3 regions of the Pseudomonas sp. GL_135 genome follow, and region 1 is predicted to be linked to each of the others. Evidence: predicted binding sites of a transcription regulator. Region 1 holds the regulator's gene; each other region holds the start of a gene.
The links. The regulator sigma-54, encoded in region 1, starts transcription at its own class of promoters, with help from an activator protein. The targets are predictions, from matches to a motif close to ANTGGCATNNANNTTGCTNT.
Positions count from the first base shown of each region.

Region 1 (5,716 bases):
CCTCCCGCAGGTTGCGCGGGGCACGCCGCTTCGCGATTCTCTGATGGAAATGACCCGCAAGGGGCTGGGCATGACCGCCATCATCGAGAGCGATGGCCGCCTTGCCGGTATCTTCACGGACGGTGATTTGCGTCGCACCCTGGATCGCCCGATCGACATCCGCCAGGCCAGCATCGATGAAGTGATGACCGTCCATGGCAAGACCGTGCGCCCGGAGATGCTTGCGGCCGAAGCCTTGAAAATCATGGAAGACAACAAGATCGGCGCACTCATCGTGGTCGACGAGAACGATCGCCCTGTTGGCGCGTTCAACCTTCAAGACCTGCTCCGCGCAGGAGTCATGTAAATGAGCGCCGATATGAATGACCTGATGCAACGCGGCAAGAACATCAAACTGGCGATCTTCGATGTCGATGGCGTGCTCACCGACGGGCGCCTGTATTTCCTCGAAGACGGCAGCGAATTCAAGACGTTCAACACGCTCGATGGCCAGGGCATCAAGATGCTCATCAACTCGGGCGTTACCACCGCCATCATCAGCGGACGCAAGACCCCCGTGGTTGAGCGGCGGGCGAAGAACCTCGGCATCGCACATCTTTATCAGGGCCGAGAAGACAAACTCGTGGTTCTCGATGAGCTTTTGCAGCAACTGAATCTAAGCTACGAACAGGTCGCGTATCTGGGTGACGATTTGCCTGATCTGCCGGTCATTCGCCGGGTCGGTCTGGGCATGGCCGTTGCCAACGCTGCCGGCTTCGTCCGCGAGCATGCCCACGGCACCACCCAGGCACGTGGCGGCGAAGGCGCTGCCCGCGAATTCTGCGAGTTGATCCTGAAAGCTCAGGGCAACCTCGAAGCGGCTCACGCCGCCTACCTATAGAAGTGCATTTATGCTGAGCAAAAAGTTTCGAACATTTCTGCTGTTCGGCGTGCTGGCACTGCTGCTGGCAGCGGTCGGCTACTGGAACATCAGTCCGGAGAGCTTCCTCGATCAACCCAAGGCTGCCGTGGATGAAAGCGCTGTCGATTACTATGCGACCAACGCCCACAGCATTCAGTACCTGCCCGACGGGACCATGCAGTACGACATGACCGCCGACAAGGTCGAGCACCTCAAAGCCACCGACGTCACCCTGATGACCACGCCGGTGCTGCAGATGTATCGAGGTTCGACCTTCCCGTGGCACGTACAGAGCGTTCGCGCCGAAGTGTCGCCGGGCGGTGATCACGTCGAGCTGATCGACTCGGTGCGCATCAACCGCACCGACGAAAAGAACCGCACCACTATCATCACAAGCAGCCGCATGACTGTATTCCCGCAGAAGCAATATGCGGAGACTGCCCAACCCGTTAGAATCGACGGCCTTGGCGGTGTAACGACCGGCACGGGTATGAAAGCGTATCTGAAAGAAAGCAGGATGAACCTGCTATCCAACGTAAGAGGACAGTATGAGGCTCGTTAAAACCCTTCCTTTTTTGCTCGGCCTGGGCGCAGCACTGGGAAGCGCGAGCGCCTGGTCTCTGCCGACGGATCGCGATCAACCCATCCACATCCAGTCGGATGACGCGCAGCTGGACGACAAGCAAGGCATCGCCACGTACAAAGGCAATGTCATCATCACCCAGGGCACGATGAAGATCACCGGCAACACTGTGACCATCACCCGCACGCCGCAAGGCGACGTGGACGTGTTCACGTCCGTGGGCAACCTGGCCTACTACGAGCAGAAGCCATCGGTGGACAAGCCGATCGTTCAGGCCTGGGGTGTCACTATTCAATACTTCGCGGCGCAGAACCGCATCGTGCTGATCGACAAAGCCAAAGTGGTCAACGATGGCAACACGTCCGAAGGCGAGAAAATTGTCTATGACACCGTCAAGCAGGTCGTGAACGCCGGCCGCGCCAACGGCACCAAGGTCACCGCACCACGCCCTCGCATCGACATGGTCATCCAGCCGAAAAAGAAAACCGACCAGCAGAAGGCCCAGTAATGGCAACGCTGAAAGCCCAACACCTGGCCAAGGCCTATAAAAGCCGCCAGGTGGTACGTGACGTCAGCCTGTCCATCGAGAGCGGCCAGATCGTTGGCCTGCTCGGCCCCAACGGCGCCGGCAAGACCACCTGCTTCTACATGATCGTCGGCCTGGTTCAGGCGGATCAGGGTCGCGTGCTGATCGACGACCAGGATGTCAGCCACCAGCCGATGCATGGCCGCGCCCGGGCCGGTATTGGCTACCTGCCACAGGAAGCGTCGATCTTTCGCAAGCTTTCCGTCTCGGACAACATCATGGCGATCCTTGAGACTCGCAAGGAGCTTGATCGCGCGGCCCGCCGCAAAGAGCTGGAAAGCCTGCTGCAGGAATTTCACATTACCCACATCCGCGACAACCTGGGTATGAGCCTGTCGGGCGGGGAACGTCGCCGTGTGGAAATTGCACGCGCCCTCGCCACTTCGCCGAAATTCATTCTGCTCGACGAACCGTTTGCCGGTGTTGACCCTATTTCGGTAGGCGACATCAAGCAGATCATTCACCACCTCAAGGCCAAAGGGATCGGCGTGCTGATCACTGACCACAACGTGCGTGAAACGCTGGATATCTGCGAAACCGCCTACATCGTCAACGATGGCCAGCTGATTGCCGAAGGCGACGCCGAGTCCATCCTGGCCAACCAGTTGGTCAAGGAAGTGTATCTGGGTCACGAGTTCCGCCTGTAACCGCAGTGATGACATGAGGTCGTGCGCCCTCCCGTAACGGATGCCATCGCCGACCTCGTTTTTTAATTGTCATCACACTCTAGGCAAACCCTCCAGCTTCAGGCATATAATTTGCTTAAGTTGGCGCCATCGGCGCCCTGGTAGTAAATGGCGCGCAGTGCGCCGGCGAATAAGGTGTTAAGCCCTGCCATGAAACCTTCGCTAGTCTTGAGAATGGGCCAGCAGCTGACGATGACACCTCAGCTGCAACAGGCAATCCGCTTGCTTCAGTTGTCGACGCTGGATCTCCAACAGGAGATTCAGGAGGCGCTGGAGTCGAACCCGATGCTGGAACGGCAGGAGGAAGGCGACGATTTCGACAACGCCGACCCCTTGGCCGATAACGTAGAGCAAAAGCCCAACGCTGACGTTCAGGAACCCACTTATCAGGAGTCTGCGCCTACCGTCGACAATCTGGATGAGGGTGACTGGAACGAGCGCATCCCCAACGAACTGCCGGTCGACACGGCGTGGGAAGACGTCTATCAGACCAGCGCCAGCAGCCTGCCCAGCAATGATGATGACGAGTGGGATTTCACCACCCGCACCTCCGTTGGCGAGAGCCTGCAAAGCCACCTGCTCTGGCAGCTCAATCTGGCGCCGATGTCGGACACCGATCGCCTGATCGCCGTGACCCTGATCGATTGCATCAACAACCAGGGCTACCTCGACGAAACACTCGACGAATTGCTCGACGCGTTCGATCCCGAGCTCGATATCGAGCTGGACGAAATCGAAGCCGTTCTGCACCGCATCCAGCAGTTCGAGCCTGCGGGCATCGGCGCTCGCAACCTGAGCGAATGCCTGCTGCTGCAACTTCGCCAGTTGCCGGCCAAAACCAAGTGGCTGGCAGAAGCGCAGAAGCTGGTCAGCGAGTACATCGATCTGTTGGGCAGCCGCGACTACGCGCAACTGATGCGCCGCATGAAGCTCAAGGAAGACGACCTGCGCCAGGTCATCGAGCTGGTCCAGAGTCTCAACCCGCGCCCCGGCTCGCAGATCGAATCCAGCGAACCCGAATACGTCGTACCTGACGTCATCGTGCGCAAGGACAACGAGCGCTGGTTGGTGGAGCTGAACCAGGAATCCGTGCCGCGCCTGCGGGTCAATCCGCAATATGCAGGCTTTGTGCGTCGAGCCGATACCAGTGCCGACAACACGTTCATGCGCAATCAGCTGCAAGAGGCGCGCTGGTTCATCAAGAGCCTGCAGAGCCGCAACGAGACGCTGATGAAGGTGGCCACGCAGATCGTCGAACACCAGCGCGGCTTTCTGGAGTACGGGGACGAGGCCATGAAGCCGCTGGTTCTGCATGACATTGCTGAAGCGGTTGGCATGCACGAATCGACGATTTCCCGGGTGACCACGCAGAAGTTCATGCACACGCCGCGCGGGATTTACGAACTCAAATATTTCTTTTCCAGCCACGTCAGCACCTCCGAAGGCGGCGAGTGCTCGTCCACGGCGATTCGCGCGATCATCAAAAAACTGGTCGCCGCGGAAAATCAGAAAAAGCCGTTGAGTGACAGCAAGATCGCTGGTTTACTGGAAGCACAAGGCATTCAAGTGGCCCGTCGCACAGTCGCCAAGTACCGCGAATCCCTCGGGATCTCGCCGTCCAGCGAACGCAAGCGACTGATGTAAAGGTCACACGTCAAAGCGTTCCAGTGGCAGGCATTACGCCTGCCTCTTAATGCACTGGCAACGAAGGAGAAGCTGTATGCAAGTCAACATCAGTGGACACCAGCTGGAAGTGACTGAACCTCTGCGTACCTACATCGGCGAGAAACTCGCCCGATTGGAACGCCACTTTGACAAGATCACGAATGTGCAGGTCACCATGGAGGTCGAGAAGCTCAAGCAGAAAATCGAAGCCACCCTGCACGTTCCTGGCGCTGAAGTGGTTGCCAACGCCGAACACGACGACATGTATGCAGCCATTGACCTGCTTGCCGACAAGCTTGACCGCCAACTCAAAAAACATAAGGAAAAACAGCAAAGTCTGCTGCAAGGCGCGACTGCTCGCTGACACTCCCCACCCATGATCCGACTTGAAAATATCCTGACCCCTGGCCGTTCACTCGTGAACGTGCCAGGCGGCAGCAAAAAAGCTGTACTCCAGAACATCGCCAAAATGATCGGCACGCAAGTGCCTGATCTGGATGAGCAGGAGGTGTTTGAAAGCCTCATTGCCCGTGAAAAGCTCGGTTCCACCGGATTCGGTAACGGCATCGCCATTCCCCACTGTCGGCTGAAGGGCTGTTCAACGCCTGTCAGCGCCGTACTGCATCTGGAAAAGCCCATCGATTTCGACGCCATCGACGGCGCTCCGGTTGACCTGCTGTTTGTGCTGCTTGTCCCGGAAGCGGCCACCGATGCTCACCTTGAATTGCTCCGCCAGATCGCCAGCATGCTCGACCGTGAGGATGTGCGTAAGCGGCTGCGCGGTGCCAAAACCGCTGAAGAGCTCTACAACGTCGTGCTCGACGTCCAGAACGGTCACTGACCATGCGCATGATCATCGTCAGCGGCCGCTCCGGCTCCGGCAAGAGCACAGCCCTCGATGTCCTTGAAGACAGCGGTTTCTACTGCGTCGACAACCTGCCTGCCGGCCTGCTGCCGGAGCTGGCCGAACGCGCGCTGATCAACAGCGAACTGGCTGAGCCCCTGCTGGCGGTCTCGATCGACGCACGCAACCTGCCCAGTCACCTGACGCGATTCCCGCGCATGCTCGCCGAGGTTCGCGCCCGGCACATCCAGTGCGACGTGCTGTTCCTCGATGCCGATGAACCTACCCTTCTCAAGCGCTTTTCCGAGACCCGTCGCCGTCATCCGCTGAGCACGGCGACGCGCTCGCTGGCCGAAGCGATCCGTGACGAGAAAACCCTGCTGGGTCCGATCATCGATCTGGCTGACCTGACGGTCGACACCACGCACCTTAATCTCTATCAGTTGCGCGA
Region 1 covers NZ_CM174408.1:962,520-968,235, reverse strand. Annotated here, with positions in the region: gene AC3ISG_RS04395 (KpsF/GutQ family sugar-phosphate isomerase) at 1-346, shown strand, start outside; gene kdsC (3-deoxy-manno-octulosonate-8-phosphatase KdsC) at 347-880, shown strand; gene lptC (LPS export ABC transporter periplasmic protein LptC) at 891-1,463, shown strand; gene lptA (lipopolysaccharide transport periplasmic protein LptA) at 1,450-1,992, shown strand; gene lptB (LPS export ABC transporter ATP-binding protein) at 1,992-2,717, shown strand; gene AC3ISG_RS04370 (RNA polymerase factor sigma-54) at 2,907-4,400, shown strand; gene hpf (ribosome hibernation-promoting factor, HPF/YfiA family) at 4,477-4,785, shown strand; gene ptsN (PTS IIA-like nitrogen regulatory protein PtsN) at 4,798-5,262, shown strand; gene rapZ (RNase adapter RapZ) at 5,265-5,716, shown strand, end outside.

Region 2 (5,716 bases), 1.2 Mb from region 1:
GTCTTTGGCTCAAACGCCCGGAGAGACCGGTTCAAAATGTCGTCCCGATCTTGGCAACTAGCTGCTCGGAGGATTCGACCTTGAGTGCTCCGCCCGCCGATGGGGAGGTGGGTTTCGCGGACCTCTTAGGTGTAACCGCCATCAGGCCCTAATCAACGCTGAGGTAGAGCGCGCGTGTGCTTACGCACATACTCCCACTTGCCAAAGCGAAAACGCTGGTACTGCTGCACCTGCACGGCTTTATGATCACGATAAGACATGATGCATTCCTTCAGTTCATTAGCTGCTTAGCAGCCTTCACACGTTAGATGCAAAGCTCGCGTTTAACGTGGATCAATGAATCTGAAGAAGTCCCGGATGGCGGTTACAGAAGCGATCGTACCGCAAGTCGGGGATTCCTGCTAGTGAGGTCTCATGGGGCAGCCTGATGAGCCTCCTGCCGTTCACGTCGAGCGTTTTCGGCTTTAGCCACAATATTGTTTCCCATCACCGCTAGGTCATTTATAAGTGCTCTAGTTCGTAGATCAAGCATGTCATCCAGATTGAATGCATACACGGTAGTATCACACATAAGTGCTGCAAGTTTGTATAAGTGTGCGAGTGCGCTGATCATATTCAGATCATGCTGCGCTTCTAGCGCTAGCGAGGCATGACTCGCATGTGTGTAAAGGCATAGGTTATTGTATTCGAATTCACCATATGCTCTTGGAATTGGGGTGCAATCTAGCAAATCAGCCCAGCTAAGCTTTTTTTGAGTGGTTATCTTCCACTGTCCATTTCGCACTGCATTTTTAATTTCCGTGGAAAGCAGCTTGTAAATTGGGCTTCTTGTAAGTGTTTTCCGGCACTCCAGAATTTTTTCGTTAACCGTCTCGATCTGCTGGTCATATAGATCTTTGTATCCTTCAAATTGTCTTATTCTTTCATAAGTGCGTTTGTTGTCTAAATTTCCCGCTAATTCGTAAGCGGCGTATTTGAATTCTCTTTCTTCCCGTCCGCCGGTGGCAAATTTGCTTTTGGTAATATAGTTGTAGGTCAAATATATTTCGTGACAGCTTCGGATTTGTATGTTTATGCTTCTTATGTCAATATAGTTTATTTCTGGCCTAAAAAAATAGGGTATCCCATTAGATAAATGGTAGGTGGTATTGTACATCTTGAAAAAGGCTTTGAATAAGCAATATATCCACTTGTCAGCCTCTGACATGGTTTCGTGCTGCCATTCCAGGTGCATATGCAAAGTTGATAATGCCTCGAACATTATTTTTGCGACTTCTTCATTGCTAATATTGTTCACTATCCTTAGGTATTCATCTTCCGTCATGGCTGTCTAATTCTTATGTTGTTAAAGTTTTAAATTTCACATGTGCCCTCATTGTGGGCAATGATCTAGGTCGCGAGCGAAGTAATAATCGATGCTGGCCTCAATGGCAAGGCGATTAATGACCGCCACGCCATCACGGTGCAGCCTGGGTGCGTTCACTTCAGGATGCGCGCAGAGGCAGGCGGTGGGCGACAGCGGTACAAACAGCCATTTGGAAAAGCTGTCCGGCACGACAAACTCCCCCTCGACAGCCTGCAGGAGCTGCCATGTTTTGCCACTCATCGCCCTTACCGCGTTGGAAAGTGTGAGGCGAATCGACGGTGCGACCAGCGCGCGGCTTGAAATAGTGAGGTCGGGGCGGATACAGCTGATACCTTCGGCCTCCAGTAGCTCCTGCTCATCCTGGGTGTAGTGATGCCGGAGACCAATTACCTTTGGAGCATCGCCGATTGACGGGTTAGCCAGCCGTTTGTTCTTCTTCCACTGCGTTCGGATGTTCCAGAGGCAGTAGAATTCGTCGATCACGGTGAAATGCTGGCGGCCAAAGCGAAAGGCAGGATTATCGAGGATAACGCTGGCCAGAGCCTGGAAGGCGTCCTCGATGTCTTTCATGAACCCGCCTTCCGCCTGTTGATCCCAAACCCGTAGGGCGCAGAAGATCTGGTCTGCTGGCCTGGCATGAAAGACCTTTTCAGACGCCTTGCGCAGCACCTGAACCGCCCCTTTCTCGTTCGCGAAGCGAGAAATGCTGGCGTTCGGGAAAGTGTGTTGGTTTATCGTCAGTTGATGAGGGTTGCCTTTCTGTGGTGGCTCAAAAGTCATGGAATGGGCTCGCATGTGAAGGGTATGTAATGCCAGGAAACTGGACGGCCCTGCAAAAGCAACCGAGCCCATTCGTGCCGACGGCTTAAAAAGCAAGATCTTCCGCCAAACGAATCCCTCCCGGCAAATCGAAGGAAAAGTTGTTGCCGTAGAACATGTTGAAGCAGAGCTTGCGCCCCCCAAGGTGTAGACGTGCGCTATTTTCAATAGTCATGGCGTGACAGTGTTCCGGGATGCCGCGCCGCAGGTTGTAAGCAGTGGTGGCGCCACAAGCGTAGAATATTCCAGTCGCATTAATTTCGAAAAAATCGCATCTATTTCGAAAGCCGACAGCCGCCCCCGACCAGCGCAGGACCCGATGCCGAGTGATGGGGTTGCCGAAAAGGGCGCTGGGGCCAACTGGTCAGCGGCGCATGACTGGCGACCGACTGAATCGCAGCCACCTCCAGCGCTTCGAGCTCATCCAGCGGCGGTAATAGCCCGGGCAAACGGCTCGCAAGCAGCGTCTTGCCAGTGCCGGGAGGGCCACTAAAAAGAAGGTTATGGGCACCAGCGGCGGCTACCAATAGAGCGCGTTTGGCGGCAGTTTGGCCTTGCACCTCACTCAGGTCGGGATAAGGCTGCGTCTGCAGAATCAGGCCATTGGATTTATAGGGCGGGATGACCGTGTGCCCATTAAGGTGGGACACCAGCTCCAGCAGATGACTGACCGCGATTACCTTCAGGCCTGACGCCAGACACGCTTCCTCGGCATTCACTGCCGGGACGATCAGCGTGTGGCCCGCTTCACGCGCAGCAAGCGCCGCCGGGAGCACGCCCTGCACGGGACGAATCGCGCCCGATAACGCCAGTTCCCCCAGACATTCGATGCCCTCCAACGCAAGCGTCGGCACCTGCGCGCTGGCGGCCAGCAAGCCAAGTGCGATGGCGACATCGAAGCGTCCGCCGTCCTTGGGCAAATCGGCAGGGGCCAGATTCAGTGTGATCCGCCGCGCCGGGAATTCCAGCCGACAGTTAAGGATCGCACTGCGTACCCGATCCTTGCTCTCCTTCACCGCGCCTTCCGGCAGACCTACCAGCGTCAGACTGGGCAGCCCGTTGGCGAGATGGGTTTCAACGGTCACGGCAGGGGCTTCAACGCCAACTTGGGCACGGCTCAGAACGATCGCGAGGGACATGGCTTTCCTTGAAGGCAGCACCGCTTCCTGCGGCGAGCTGAAGGATAGTCATTGGCCCGGCGCGTGGGCGGGGGCATGTTTTTCGGGGTATGTATTGAAGGGCAGGGGCACAGGAGGATAGGTCGATGACCACGTTGGAGGCCATCAAAGCCCAGGTTCAGCGCATTGCGCACTGCGCCTGAGCACCCGCAGGGTTAAACGCTCAACCCTGTGGCTCAGCCCCTGGCGCTTTCGGCTGCGTCGCCAACTGCGCTTCCATCTCCGCCATCTTCGCTTCCAGTGCCTCAAGTCGGGCGCGGGTGCGGGCGAGGACGATCATCTGGCTGTCGAATTCTTCCCGGCTGACCAGATCCAGCTTGCTAAAACCGCTCTGCAGCAGCGCCTTGAACTGGGTTTCGAATTCGTTGCGGGGAACCGGGGTTTCGCCGTTGAACAGGCGGGACGCGTGGCCGCTCAGGGCGTCGAGAAAGGCTTTAGGGGCGAGCATGATGAAACTCCAGAATCAGAGGGCGCGAGTGTAGCACGCAGCTTTCGACCGCCCGCCACGCGCAACGCTCTGCACGCTTTTCGCGCATCGTCTCGGGCACGCGCGCACCGTTGTTGTGCGGCGCTGGCAATCGATGACTACTCTGAAGCGTGAATTAACGGTTCAAGTGCCGAAATTCACGCCGATCGATGAGATGGCAAGCTTTCTGCTTAGTGGCTTGTAACCCATGCACTGATGCAGTCGCTGTGACGAATGCAGTGCGGCAGGCGGAGCGGGGAATGTTTCGTCAGAAGCGGTTTTCTGGAGTTGGTCAGGTCTCTTGCGGACACGACGCGTTACAAAGCCAGACACTGCGCTTAGACTTGAGTCGGGTTTGTTTTCCTGGGGCAAGTCCACCAATTCGGGAGAAAGTTTCATGAAGCTAGTCACTGCCATCATCAAGCCGTTCAAGCTGGACGACGTACGCGAGTCGCTGTCCGAAATCGGCGTGCAGGGCATCACGGTTACTGAAGTCAAAGGCTTCGGACGTCAGAAAGGCCACACCGAGCTGTATCGCGGTGCGGAGTATGTAGTCGACTTCCTCCCCAAGGTGAAGATCGATGTTGCGATCGACGACAAGGATCTGGACCGCGTTATCGAAGCGATAACCAAAGCGGCCAACACCGGCAAGATCGGTGACGGCAAGATCTTCGTGGTCAATCTGGAACAGGCCATCCGCATCCGTACCGGCGAAACCGATACCGACGCAATCTAAGCCGCCAAACCCCAACGCCCCAGGAGAAAACAATATGACTCTGCGTCAATTCGCAGGGCTAGGAGCCCTGTTGTCCCTCGTAACCCCTGGCTTGGCCATGGCGGCAGACGAAGTGGCAGCCCCTGTACTCAATTCCGGCGACACCGCCTGGATGCTGACCTCTACCGCGCTGGTGCTGTTCATGACCATCCCCGGTCTGGCGCTGTTCTACGGCGGCATGGTCCGCTCTAAAAACATTCTTTCCGTGATGATGCAATGCTTCGCCATTACCGGTCTGATCAGCATCCTGTGGGTCGTCTACGGCTACAGCATGGCGTTCGACACCACCGGGATGGAAGCCAACGTCGTCAACTTCAACTCCTTCGTCGGCGGTCTGTCGAAGGCGTTCCTGGCAGGCATCACCCCGGCAAGCATCACTGGCCCTGCGGCACTGTTCCCGGAAGCCGTCTTCGTGACCTTCCAGATGACCTTCGCCATCATCACCCCGGCCCTGATCGTTGGCGCCTTCGCAGAACGCATGAAGTTCTCCGCGATGCTGATCTTCATGGCGATCTGGTTCACCCTGGTTTACGCGCCGATTGCGCACATGGTCTGGAGCGGCGTCGGCGGTCTGTTGTGGGACTGGGGCGTTCTGGACTTCGCGGGCGGCACCGTTGTTCACATCAACGCCGGTGTGGCTGGCCTGGTAGCGTGCCTGGTACTCGGCAAGCGTAAAGGTTTCCCGACCACTCCGATGGCCCCGCACAATCTGGGTTACACCCTGGTAGGTGCGGCCATGCTCTGGGTGGGCTGGTTCGGCTTCAACGCAGGTTCCGCAGCTGCGGCCAACGGCACCGCCGGTATGGCCATGCTGGTCACCCAGATCGCCACTGCTGCTGCAGCGCTGGGCTGGATGTTCGCCGAATGGCTGACCCACGGTAAGCCAAGCGCGCTGGGCATTGCCTCGGGTGTGGTTGCCGGTCTGGTTGCTGTGACTCCGGCTGCCGGTACTGTCGGCCCAATGGGCGGCCTGATCATCGGTCTGGCGGCAGGCGTGGTCTGCTTCTTCTGCGCCACCAGCCTGAAACGCAAACTGGGCTACGACGACTCCCTGGATGCGTTCGGCGTTCACGGTATCGGCGGTATCCTTGGCGCGATCCTGACTGGCGTGT
Region 2 covers NZ_CM174408.1:5,430,596-5,436,311, reverse strand. Annotated here, with positions in the region: gene AC3ISG_RS24055 (hypothetical protein) at 413-1,324, opposite strand; gene AC3ISG_RS24050 (hypothetical protein) at 1,373-2,146, opposite strand; partial or broken gene AC3ISG_RS24045 (YifB family Mg chelatase-like AAA ATPase) at 2,473-3,324, opposite strand; gene AC3ISG_RS24040 (accessory factor UbiK family protein) at 3,527-3,811, opposite strand; gene glnK (P-II family nitrogen regulator) at 4,227-4,565, shown strand; gene AC3ISG_RS24030 (ammonium transporter) at 4,600-5,716, shown strand, end outside.
Region 2: the regulator sigma-54 is predicted to act here: its motif matches at 4,004-4,023, upstream of glnK (P-II family nitrogen regulator).

Region 3 (5,716 bases), 1.4 Mb from region 1:
ACCGCTGACGACGTCGAGGATCTTGCGGCGAAACTCCCACATCACTGCGAGGATCGCCCCCAGTTGAATGATGATATTGAACGCCATCGCGCGCTCGCCGCCAAAGCCGATCAGATCAGCGACGATGATCTGATGGCCCGTGCTGGAGATCGGCAGAAATTCCGTCAGCCCTTCCACAACCCCAAGTATCAGCGCCTGTGCAGCGGTCCAAAGATCCATCATTCCCCCGGCTGGAACCTGCTCATGGCAAGGCTCTCTTGATTTGTATTACAAACTGTTGCGCGAACGATAAACGGTCCCGCGTAAAAAAAGCATGAACGCTGAAGCGGTCTGGCTCGGGCATGAGCGCGGCGATGCTAGCAGACCTTTCTGACGAACGCGCTAGCATGAATACTGGCGCGAAGCCTTTGACGTTCGCCCCGCGCCCGTTACATTTTCTCTATGAGCGCCACTGGATGCCCTGAAGGTTTTCCGCTGCCTTTTCAGACGCTTCCGACGCATCATCGCCCCCCACCTCGGGCGATAAAGCGCCTACAATCGCCGACCCGTTTTTCCACCGTCTCTTCAGGAGTTGCCATGTCTGGGCTTGAGCTGTTCGCCGCTGCACTCGGTGTCATAGCCGTCTGGCTGACAGTCAAACAGAACCCGTGGTGCTGGCCGATCGGCCTGGTCATGGTGCTGCTCTACACCTGGATCTTCTTTGACGTGAAGCTTTACTCCGACATGCTGCTGCAGGTGGTCTACGCCGGGCTGCAGCTATACGGCTGGTGGCAGTGGACCCGACGGGGCGCGGCAGACAACGGCCGCCTCGTCACCTCGCTGGGCAGCGGCAGTCTGTTGCTCAGTCTGGCGGCCGGCGCGGTGGTCAGCCTCGTGCTTGGCGCGGCCATGGCCCACTTGACCGACGCTGCGCAACCCTGGCTCGACGCCACACTGACCGGCTACAGCCTGGTGGCGCAGGTCTGGATGGCGCAAAAACGCGTGCAGTGCTGGCCGCTGTGGATCCTCCTCGATGTCATCTTCGTCGGTCTGTTTCTCTACAAGGCGCTGTACCTCACCGCCGGCCTCTATGCCCTGTTCACCCTGCTCGCCGTGCAAGGCTGGCGTGACTGGCGCGCCGACCCAGCGCTGGCGCGTTGACCGGGATGAAAGTGCTGGTACTGACAGGGCCTGAATCCAGCGGCAAGAGCTGGCTGGCGGAAGAGATCCAACGACAGTTCGGTGGCGTGCTGGTGGGCGAATACGTCCGCCAGTACATCGATGAGGTGCAGCGGGACACCGTTTACGCTGACATCGACGTCATCGCCCACGAGCAACTGGCCCGGGAAGACGCCGCCCGCGCAATCAAGCCGGCACTGCTGATCCTCGACACCCATTTGCTCAGCAACATCCTCTGGAGTCGTACGCTGTTCAACGACTGCCCGGCCTGGCTCGAAGCCGCCCTCGTCGAGCGCCAGTACGATCTGCACCTGTTGCTATCGCCCGACGGCGTCGAATGGGTCGGCGACGGTCAGCGCTGCCAGCCGGATCTGGGGGAACGCCAGGCATTCTTCGAGGCCAGCCGGCAATGGCTGGTGGCCCACGGGCAGCCTTTCGCTGTGATTGAAGGAAGCTGGAGCGAGCGCAACGAACATGTGCTGCAGCGGGTCGCCCGGTTGATCAACGGCTGAATGCAAAACACCCGGAAGGTGGCGTCGGGGCATAAATCGCCCGACGCCGGGTCAACGAATCTGGTGTTTGTGCAGCAAGCGATAGAACGTGGGCCGCGAAATGCCCAGCACTTTGGCCGCTACGCTGAGGTTGTCGCTGTGACGGGTCAACACATCACACAGCGCTTGCCGTTCCGCCCGGGACTTGTACTCATCCAGGGTGGCCATGCTGGAGCTGATTTCCTCTTCGCCCAGCAAGCCGAGGTCAAACGCTTCAATCTGCCGCCCTTCTGCGAGCACCAGCCCGCGACGAACCCGGTTTTCCAGCTCCCGCACGTTGCCGGGCCAGTCGTGCTTGCCCATGGCGACCAGCGCGTCCTGACTGAAATTGCGCGCCCGCCGGCCGGTCTCCCGGCTGTAGAACTGAGCGAAGTGATTGGCCAGCAACGCCAGATCGCCGTGCCGTTCACGCAAAGGTGCGGTGCCCACTTGCAACACATTGAGCCGGTAATACAGGTCTTCACGAAAACGCTTCATGCGAATCGCCGCTTCCAGGTCGACGTGGGTCGCCGCCAGGACCCGTACATCGACCGGGATGCGTTCGCCGGCCACCTGGATGTGCCGATCCTGCAAAAACCGCAGCAGGTTGGCCTGCACGTCCAGGGGCAGATCGCCAATTCCGTCGAGAAACAAGGTGCCGCCGTTGGCTTCTTCGATGCGCCCCGGCTTGCGTTGGCGTGATGCGTCGACTGTCTCCCCTGCGTCGCCGAAGAGCTCTTCCTGCAGCAAACCCTCCGAAGCCGCCCCGCAGTTGACCGAAATAAAGGGCTGCTCGCGGCGCTGGGACTGTCCATGCAACGTGCGCGCGATCAATTCCTTGCCTGTCCCGCCTTCGCCTCGGATCAGCACTGGCGATTCAGTGGGCGCCAGCTTGCCCAGCAAACGCCGCAACTCGCGCATCGGCCGGCTTTCCCCCAGAAGTTGCTGCCCCGGGTTCTCGCCAACAGGGAGACCATTGGGATGGCTGGCGTCTTTGGCTCGCAGTCGCGCCATCCCGTAGGCGCGCCCTAACGTGACCTGCACCCGCGCGACATCGAAGGGCAAGGTATGGAAATCGAAGAACCATTCGCAGACGAAATCACCGATGTGCTCGCGGCGCAGGTCCTCGCTGGTCAGCACAGCGATCCATTCGGTGTTGCTTCGGGAAATAAGGGATTTGACCACTTCGGGGTGGGCGAAATGCTCGGGCAGCAGGCGGATAAGACCTACGTCGCAGGGACGCAACGCCGCCTCTTGCAGGGTGCAGCTGTCGACATCCCAACCCGCGATACGCAAGCCGGGGACCAGCTGCAAACATTCCTCGCACGGTTCGACGATCAGCAGGCGGCGGATGGAGGCCAGATCATGCATGTTTGATTCCTTGGCGCCGGGGTCGCGTAGTGATCCATGGAGAAAACGTTCTTATAAACAGTGGCTTGTGAAGGCCGATTGACACCATAGCAAGATTTTTGACACGCCCTTGGATCGATTCTCTATAAGCCTGAGATCGAAACGTGCTTAGCAGCAGCGTGCGAGATCGAACGTCGCTGGGCCTGAAAACCCCGGCGCCGGAACAGCTCACCCAGGCGCGGGAAGGAAGCGCGGCCTCACGTTCGTTCAAAATAAATCAGGAAATTTCAGGAATGGGTGTGACTCAGCCGTGGGGGACGGTCATCAGTACAGGTAGCGACACCAGTCACCACCGAGCGAAACGCCCGCCGCCGGTGCACAACGGATACGGGCACTTTGAGGACAGTCCATGAACGCCCCCTTGCGCTTCAACGATGCTTTGCTGATTGCCGGTCACGCCTTTGAACCCTTCCAGTGCGTGGCCTGGGCCCCACAGGATGGCAACGGCGAGCTGAGCCTGACGGTCGTCGACCGCACCAGCACCCGCATTGGCCGCAAGCAGATCCCCAGCAGCGCCTACTCCGATCCGAAGCAACTGGCGCAGTTTCTTGAACAGGCCCGTGCGGAGATCAGCGGTGAAGGCTACAGCCTTGAGCCGTGGACCATGCCGGCCTGAGACCTGCTGATCACACACCTGCCGGCGACGTGCGCTCAGCACTCGTCGATGTGGCGGTAGTCAGCGTCTAGTTGCGCGGCGATGTCCCGGGCGCGGCCCAGTCGGATGGGCCCGCGCTCGATGTCGATCAGCAGCACGGGGCTGCTGAACAAAGGAAGCGGCTGCGCCGGTCGTGCTGATAGCGTCGGCATGTCCTTGACCCGCCCGTCCGTGAGAATCAGCACCCGTTGCTGTTCCGCCGGGCAGCGCTTCTGCCGCTTGGCTGACCAGGCCGCGGCCTGGTTGATCGCATCAAACAGCGGCGTGCCGCCCCCAGCGCCCAATGCATCCAGCCAGGGCTGCAACGTAGCGCTGGCCTTCAGGCCCTGATGCTGCCAGCGGGCGCCCTTGCCGCTGGCGGTGAGCAACGCCAGTCTGGCGCGCTGCCGATAGGCATCGTCGAACACCCCTGCCAATAACCCCTTCGCCTGACTCAACGCCTGATTGCGTCGGGTCGATGCCGACGCGTCGACGATCACCAGCCAGAGCTGCTCCGGCCGGCGACTGCGGGGTTGATGCACCAGATCGGCACGAGCCCGAGGGCGGCCGCGCAGCAACGTCGGCAGCCAGGCAATGGCGCCGTCGGCACCTGAGCGTGCGGCGCCATTTTTACCGCCACCCGCTGCGCCCGGTCGAGGGCTGGCATTCGCCCCCTTCGACAGGCGGGGGCGAATGCCTAGGGCTTTTTTGACCAGTGGGGCACTTCTTTGCGATTGCCGGTTTGCACGCTGCGAGCGGGTAGCTCGCCCCAACTGCCCTCGCCTGATTCTGACGCGTCATGTTGCGGCCGAGCACCGTCATCGGGTGTCGGCGGGGTTTGCTCTGACGGCGCAGGCGGCTGAGGCTGGGAGTGATGGGGGGGTTGCGGCTCGCGCCGACGGTGGCGCAGGGCGAAATCAGCCACGGCGTCGATGTCCGCTTCAGTGATATGGGCTCCGCCACGCCAGGCTGAATGGGCACGGGCCGCGCGCAACCAGACCAGATCCGCCCGCAAACCGTCGACCCCGGCGGCAAAACAACGCTCGGTGATCAGGCCCAGACTGACGTCATCCAGCTCGATGCTCGGCAATAGTTCACGGGCGGTTTCACAACGGGCCTTCAATGCCTGCTGTTGCGGGGCCCATTGCGCGCAGAACGCTTCAGGGTCGGCGTCGAAATCCAGCCGGCGGCGAATGATCTGCCCGCGCTGGTGCGGCACTGTCTGCCCGCTCAACGCCACGTTCAGGCCGAAACGGTCGAGCAATTGCGGCCGCAGCTCGCCCTCTTCGGGGTTCATGGTGCCGATCAGCACGAAGCGCGCCGCGTGGCGATGGGAGATGCCGTCGCGCTCCACCAGATTAACGCCGCTGGCGGCCACATCCAGCAGCAGATCGACCAGATGGTCCGGCAGCAGATTAACCTCATCGACGTACAGCACGCCGCCGTCCGCCTTCGCCAGAACCCCAGGGGAGAAAGCCGCGCGGCCCTCGCCCAGTGCCGCGTCAAGGTCCAGCGTGCCGACCAGCCGCTCCTCGGTGGCGCCCAGCGGCAGCGTGACGAACTGACCGCTGGCCAACAGATCCGCCAGCCCTCGGGCCAGGGTCGATTTGGCCATGCCGCGCGGCCCTTCAATCAACACGCCGCCGATTTTCGGGTCGATGGCGGTCAGGCACAAGGCGAGCTTCAGGTCATCGGCACCGACGACGGCGGCCAAGGGAAAATGTGGGGTGTCGGTCATGTTCGATTCTCGTCAAGCGGCAGGGCAGTCACGTTGTTCAAGCCCGTCAGGCGTCTGTGCGCACTGCCGGGCAGGCGCTCATCCATCCTCATGACTCTTCGATGTCCAGCAACAGATTCTCCAGCGCCTCGCGGTACTCGCCCGGCTCCTGCCACAAGCCGCGCTGCTGGGCTTCGAGCATGCGCTCGGTCATGTCCCGCAATGCGTCGGGGTTGTGCTGCTGGATGAAATCGCGGGTCGAGGCGT
Region 3 covers NZ_CM174408.1:2,379,149-2,384,864, reverse strand. Annotated here, with positions in the region: gene AC3ISG_RS10625 (undecaprenyl-diphosphate phosphatase) at 1-219, opposite strand, end outside; gene pnuC (nicotinamide riboside transporter PnuC) at 577-1,140, shown strand; gene AC3ISG_RS10615 (AAA family ATPase) at 1,146-1,670, shown strand; gene AC3ISG_RS10610 (sigma 54-interacting transcriptional regulator) at 1,722-3,059, opposite strand; gene AC3ISG_RS10605 (hypothetical protein) at 3,448-3,714, shown strand; gene AC3ISG_RS10600 (vWA domain-containing protein) at 3,750-4,328, opposite strand; gene AC3ISG_RS10595 (magnesium chelatase ATPase subunit I) at 4,430-5,470, opposite strand; gene cobN (cobaltochelatase subunit CobN) at 5,559-5,716, opposite strand, start outside.
Region 3: the regulator sigma-54 is predicted to act here: its motif matches at 3,146-3,165, upstream of AC3ISG_RS10610 (sigma 54-interacting transcriptional regulator).